Massilia litorea: one gene and its partner. The protein of the gene in region 1 interacts with the protein of each later gene in a pairwise test. Links are inferred from orthologs where the notes say so. Each region holds a gene or a part of one and is shown in the gene's direction. Other genes may lie near its edges.

Region 1 (3,281 bases):
CCAGGACATGACGAGCCAGTTGATCGAGCGTACCCTGAAGCGGGTGACCGGCTTGCGCGAATTCCTCGGCACCCTGGACGAACACGGCGCCGGTATTCGCGCCGACACGGGCAGCGACGAAATCGTCGAGCGCCTGGGCAAGGTCAGCATGGCGCTGGCGATCCAGTCGCTCGAGCTGCGCAGCGTGCTGCGCAAATCGGTCGAACAACAGCATCTCGAAAGCGGCGACATCGAACTGTTCTGACAGTCGCGTCCAACCCACATCCCAGAAATCCAAGAAAAGAGCAGGAGCACAACATGGCTAAAACAATTCTCGCGGTCGACGATTCGAGCTCGCTGCGCCAGATGGTGGCGTTCAGCCTGAAGGCCGCCGGTTACCAGGTGGTGGAAGCGGTCGACGGCCAGGATGGCTTGGACAAGGCGAAAAACCAGGTCGTCGACCTGGTGCTGACCGACCAGAACATGCCGCGCATGGACGGCCTGGCGCTGATCAAGCACCTGCGCAGCCTGCCCGAGTACCAGAAGGTGCCGATCCTGATGCTGACCACCGAATCCTCGGACGAAATGAAATCGAAGGGCCGCGCGGCCGGCGCCAACGGCTGGCTGGTCAAGCCCTTCGATCCGCAACGCCTGATCGAAGTCGTCAAGAAAGTGATCGGCTGAGGCGATGAGGCTGCGCCGTAACCCGGGTTCCTGCAGGATTTCACCATGACGATCGACATCAGCCAGTTTTACCAGGTCTTTTTCGACGAAGCCGAAGAGCTGCTCGCCGAAATGGAACGGCTGCTGCTGGGCGTCGACGTGGCCGCCCCCGACGCCGAGGACCTGAACGCGATTTTCCGTACCGCGCACTCCGTCAAGGGCGGCGCCTCGACCTTCGGCATCACCGACATGAGCGAGGTGACCCACGTGCTGGAGTCGCTGCTCGACCGCATCCGCAAGGGCGAGATGGCCTTGACGAGCCAGCACGTGGACGCCTTCCTGGCCGCCAAGGACACGCTCAAGAACCAGCTCGACGGCCACCGCAACGGCGCCTACGTCGACCAGGACAATGTCGCCAACGTGCGCATGGTGCTGCACGACCTGTCCGAAGGCCTGGTGCCGGCGGCGTCCGCACTCGCTTCGTCCCTGGCGCCATCCTTCCTGCTCTCCGAACCGAAAGCGCAGACCGGAGAGGGCGCGCACCGCTACAAGATCGAGCTGCCGAGCGTCGAACAGCGCGACGTGAACGCCCTGGTCGACGAACTGGGACTGATGGGCCGCGTGTCCGTCACGCCGCTCGACGGCGGGCGCAGCGCGCTGGTCATCACCACCCACGAGAGCCTGGACGACATCGTCGCCATCTGCTCCTTCGTGCTCGATCCTGAAGACCTGAAGATTTTCGAAGCGCCGCCACTGACGCCCGAGCAACGCGCGATCGAGGCGGCGGAACGCGCCCGCATCGAGGAGGAGCAGGGCTACGGCTTCTTCGACCCGGCAGACGATGCGCCGGACGCGCAGGCCGAACTCTCCGACGACGAGCGCGGCTACGGCTTCTTCCAGCCGATCGAACAGATCCGCGCGCTGGCCGGCGTCGATGCCGCACCCGCGAAATCCGCACAGGTGCAGGACCTCGTCGACGCCATCGAAAAGAAGGCCGCGAAAAAGGACGAGAAGGGCGCCGAGTCGTCCTCGATCCGGGTCTCGGTCGAGAAGGTCGACCAGTTGATCAACCTGATCGGCGAACTGGTCATCACGCAGGCGATGATCGAGCAGCGTTCGAGCAAGCTCGATCCGATGCTGCACGAGCGCCTGCTGTCCTCGGTGTCCCAGCTGACGCGCAACACCCGCGAGCTGCAGGAAGCCGTGATGTCGATCCGCATGATGCCGATGGACTTCGTGTTCTCGCGCTTCCCGCGCATGGTGCGCGACCTGGCAAGTAAACTCGGCAAGAAGGTCGACTTCATCACCCATGGCGCCGCGACCGAACTGGACAAGGGCCTGATCGAGCGCATCGTCGACCCGCTGACCCACCTGGTACGCAACTCGATCGACCACGGCATCGAAATGCCGGCCGCGCGCGCAGCAGCGGGTAAATCGGAAGCAGGGCGCTTGTTCCTGTCGGCCGGCCACCAGGGCGGCAACATCGTGATCGAAGTCGCCGACGATGGCGGCGGCCTGAACCGTGAGCGGATCCTGGCCAAGGCGGCGCAGAATGGTCTCGCCGTGTCCGACAACATGAGCGATTCCGAGGTCTGGCAGCTGATCTTCGCACCGGGCTTCAGTACGGCCGATGTCGTCACCGACGTCTCGGGCCGCGGCGTCGGCATGGATGTTGTCAAACGTAATATCACTTCGATGGGGGGCTCGGTCGATATCCGCTCCGCCCGTGGTTTCGGCACCACGATTTCCATCTCTTTACCGCTCACACTCGCCATTTTGGACGGGATGACTATACGTTGCGGTGAGGAAATCTATATCCTTCCATTAGGTTACGTCGTCGAGTCCTTGCAGCCGCGCCGCGAAGACGTGCGCGAGATCGCCGGCCGCGGCCGGGTGCTGAAGGTACGCGGGGAATACCTGCCCTTGATCGCACTGCATGGCGTGTTCGGCATCGCTTCGAAGGTGCAGGACCCGAGCGAGGGCATCGTCGTGATCCTGGAGTCCGAGGGCAAGCGCGCGGCGCTCCTGATCGACGACCTGGTCGGCCAGCAGCACGTGGTCGTCAAGAACCTGGAAGCGAACTACCGCAAGGTGGCCGGCATTTCTGGGGCCACGATCCTCGGCGACGGCGGCGTGTCGCTGATCCTCGACGTGGCGGCGCTGGTGCGCTCGTCGCGCCAGCTGGCCGACGAGGCGCTGGCCTCATAGTTGCAAAATGCATTGAATCAATAAGCTGAAACCACTAAGGAAAAACCATGTCCATCACCCAAATCACTGCCCAGGGCAACGACGGCGCCGGCAACGAATACCTGGCGTTCACGCTGGGCTCGGAGGAATACGGGATCGACATCCTGAAGGTGCAGGAAATCCGCGGCTACGAAGCCGTGACCCGCATCGCCAACGCACCGGAATTCATCAAGGGCGTGATCAACCTGCGCGGCATCATCATCCCCGTCGTCGACATGCGCATCAAGTTCAATCTCGGCACCCCGACCTATGACCAGTTCACGGTCGTGATCATCCTGAACATCGCCGGCCGCGTGATGGGCATGGTGGTCGACAGCGTCTCGGACGTGACCACGCTCACCCCGGACCAGGTCAAGCCGGCCCCGGACATGGGCAGCGCCTTCAGCACCGAT
Region 2 (3,294 bases), 790 kb from region 1 along the record:
CGAGTATTCACAGGCGCTGCAAGGGCCGATGAAAGGCTATTCGGTGCTGAACTACCTCAGCTCGCACGACGACGGCGAACCGTATGACGCGTTGCGCCAGCGTCCTTACGAGTCGGCCAACAAACTGCTGCTGGCGCCGGGCGCAGCGCAGATCTACTACGGCGACGAGACGGCACGCCTGTTGAAAGTGGAGGGCGCCGAGGGCGACGCCACGCTGCGCTCCTTCATGAACTGGGACGAACTGGCGGCGAACGCCCAGCGCGGCCTGAACCGCGTGATGGATGTACGCGAGCACTGGGCGAAACTGGGGCGCTTCCGCCAGGCCCATCCCGCCGTCGGTGCCGGCGTGCACCGCATGATCCAGCACTATCCGTACACCTTCAAACGCACGTATGAAAAGAACGGTGTGGTCGACCGCGTTGTCATCGCGCTGGGGCTGCCGGTCGACAAACCGGCGGCAGTGCCGGTGACGGGCGTCTTCCTCGATGGCCAGACCGTGCGCGACGGCTATTCGGGCAAGACGGCGGTCGTCAAAAACGGCAAGGTGCAGTTCGATGCGCGTTATCCGGTGGTGCTGATCGGGCAGGAGTAGGACCCGGCCGGCACAGGTAGTTGCCGACGTGTTCATACCTGTTATGCATGCGATATTAGCTGTGAAAACTTTGTTACTGGAGCGTTGTATGGCGCCCACCTGATTGTGGTGAAAGTTTCACACAAGCTACATTTTTTGCATTGAGTGATTGTTTGTTGTTTCGTAGGAGTTATCCTACCTGGGCATCTCGTCCATACAAACAACAGGCTTACTCATGAACATGTCGAACTTCAAGATTGGCACACGTCTCAGCGGTGCTTTTGCAATTCTCCTCCTGTTGCTGGGCGTCGTGCTCGCCAGCGCCCTGTGGCAGCTCTCGCGCATCGATGAAGCCAAGGCCATCATGGTCGGCACGAACTACAAGGCCAAGCTGGCGGCCGCCTGGCGCGAGGGCGTGGCCACCAACAGCGTACGCACGCTCGCGAAAGCCAATACCATCGATGCGGCCGAGGAAAAACACCTGGATGCCGAAATGAAGGCAGTCAGCGCCCAGGTCAGCAAGGTGCAGGACGAACTGGCCGCCCTGGTGACGAGCGAGAAGGGCAAGGAGAACCTGCGCCTCGTCGCCGAGCAGCGCAAGGTCTACACCACGGTCCGCAACGACCTGTTCAAGCGCAAGGCCGATTGGGGCGTGGACGACGTGTTCAGGAAAAACGTGGACCAGACCCTGGTGCCGGAGATGAAAAAATACCTGGCCGCCGTCGACAATGTCGTCGCCTACCAGGATTCGCTGTTCCAGGCCGCGAACACCCGCATCGACGAGGTGTATGCCGATTCGCGCAAGATCCTGATCGCGCTGGGCGTGTTTGCCCTGGCCTGCGGCGTCGCGCTCGGCACCACGCTGACGCGCAGCATCACGCGTCCCCTCGCGCGCGCAGTGGCGCTGGCGCAGCAGGTCGCGTCCGGCGACCTGACCGCCGATATCCGCGTGTCGTCGAAAGACGAAGTAGGGGCATTGCTGTCGGCCCTGAAAGACATGAACGAAAGCTTGCTGAAGACCGTCGCCGAGGTGCGCACCGGCACGGACACGATTGTCACGGCTTCCCAGCAGATCGCCGCCGGCAACCTGGACCTGTCGTCCCGGACAGAACAGCAGGCAAGTTCGCTGGAAGAGACGGCGTCCTCGATGGAGGAGCTGACCAGTACCGTCAGGCAGAACGCCGACAACGCACGCGAAGCGAACGCGCTGGCGCAGGACGCATCGAGCATCGCCACCCGTGGCGGCCAGGTCGTCTCCCAGGTGGTCGACACGATGGCTTCGATCAACGAATCGTCGAAGAAGATCGCGGACATCATCGCGGTCATCGACGGCATCGCCTTCCAGACCAACATCCTGGCCCTGAATGCCGCGGTCGAGGCGGCGCGCGCGGGCGAGCAGGGCCGCGGTTTCGCCGTGGTCGCGTCCGAAGTGCGCAACCTGGCGCAGCGCTCGGCGGCGGCGGCCAAGGAAATCCGCGGGCTGATCACCGATTCCGTGAGCAAGGTCGAAACCGGCGGCCACCTGGTCGAAGAGGCGGGCGCCACCATGCAGGAGATCGTGCAGGGTATTTCGCGCGTGACCGCCATCATGTCCGGCATCGCCAGCGCGAGTGCCGAGCAGACGCTGGGCATCGAGCAGGTCAATGCGGCGATTACGCAGATGGACGACGTCACGCAGCAGAATGCGGCCCTGGTCGAAGAGGCCGCAGCCGCGGCCACGTCGCTCGAGGAGCAGGCCGCCTCCCTGGCGCAGCTGGTCAGCACCTTCAAGCTCGACGGCAGCGCCGGCGGCCAGGGGGCCATGCACGCTGCGGGCGAGCGTGCAGGCGCATCGGGTCAAGCGTCGCGGCGCCTGGCCCTGGCCTGAGCCGCCAGACAGGGGCGATCGTGCGTGAACTGCTACCGCAAAAGGATTGAAGCACGCTGCCGGTAGCGGTACGTGAACGACGATGCCTGGCTTTGGCGCACTGCGTAGCGTGCGGACGGTCCGGGGTATTCCTCCAGCGACCAGGTGTGGATGACGCAGTTGTCATGCAGCCGGCGCTGGCCGGGTTGCCGCAATACGCGGCAAGCCGTCTCCATGGCCACGCCAGCTTCGCACAGCATGCGGGTTGCGGCGTACATTCCCTGCGCGCGCAAGATATTGATCGACGCATCGATCAGCTCGGCGGATACATGGTTTTCACGAGGGTTCATCAGGGGACTATAGTCCCGGATCGACCGGGTGTGTGAATTCGTTCAATGGCGCACCGCAACTGTATGCGGGCGCCATCCGGCCACGCATGGGGCGGCCGGCAATCGATAGCCGGCTGGTAGCAATCAAACAATGCTATCCTGTGCGCCTCCCAGGTATCCCAGCCGTACAGCACTGCCATGATCACCGAACCAGACACCGAACAAAAATCCAGCCGTGCCTCCTACGCCGACGGCCCGCGCCTGCTGGCCGACATCGGCGCCACCCACGCCCGCTTCACGCTCGAGACGGCGCCCGGCGTGTTCCGCCAGACGGCGGTGCTGCGCTGCGACGACTACAGCGGCATCGTCCCGCTGCTGAACGCGTATCTCAGCCCATCCATCGCCGAGCAGAAGGGCGAGCGCATCACGCATGCGGCCTTCGCCATGGCCAATCCGGTCAGCGGAGACATGGTGCGCATGACCAACCGCGACTGGCAGTTTTCGACCGACGAAGTGCGGCGCACGATGGGATGGTCGACCCTGGTCAT

Evidence for each region.
Region 2: the proteins of cheA (region 1) and LPB04_RS10115 interact in binary tests that used the Escherichia coli proteins (3 or more experiments, as listed by UniProt). The link is inferred for Massilia litorea from one-to-one orthologs.

What each region holds. Positions count from the first base shown.
Region 1 is NZ_CP062941.1:3,075,304-3,078,584, forward strand. The notes cover bases 319-3,279. They hold cheA (chemotaxis protein CheA), read left to right. Parts: upstream 319-708; coding sequence 709-2,850; downstream 2,851-3,279. Other genes in these bases: LPB04_RS13765 (response regulator), read left to right, coding at 319-663; LPB04_RS13775 (chemotaxis protein CheW), read left to right, coding at 2,898-3,279. Also shown: LPB04_RS13760 (chemotaxis protein), read left to right, coding at 1-244; more of LPB04_RS13765, read left to right, coding at 298-318; more of LPB04_RS13775, read left to right, coding at 3,280-3,281. UniProt on the Escherichia coli protein: Involved in the transmission of sensory signals from the chemoreceptors to the flagellar motors. CheA is autophosphorylated; it can transfer its phosphate group to either CheB or CheY.
Region 2 is NZ_CP062941.1:2,283,766-2,287,059, forward strand. What follows is about bases 149-3,122. They hold LPB04_RS10115 (methyl-accepting chemotaxis protein), read left to right. Parts: upstream 149-806; coding sequence 807-2,438; downstream 2,439-3,122. Other genes in these bases: LPB04_RS10110 (alpha-amylase family glycosyl hydrolase), read left to right, coding at 149-592; LPB04_RS10120 (hypothetical protein), read right to left, coding at 2,471-2,767; LPB04_RS10125 (glucokinase), read left to right, coding at 2,945-3,122. In the rest of the region: more of LPB04_RS10110, read left to right, coding at 1-148; more of LPB04_RS10125, read left to right, coding at 3,123-3,294. UniProt on the Escherichia coli protein: Receptor for the attractant L-aspartate and related amino and dicarboxylic acids. Tar also mediates taxis to the attractant maltose via an interaction with the periplasmic maltose binding protein. Tar mediates taxis away from the repellents cobalt and nickel.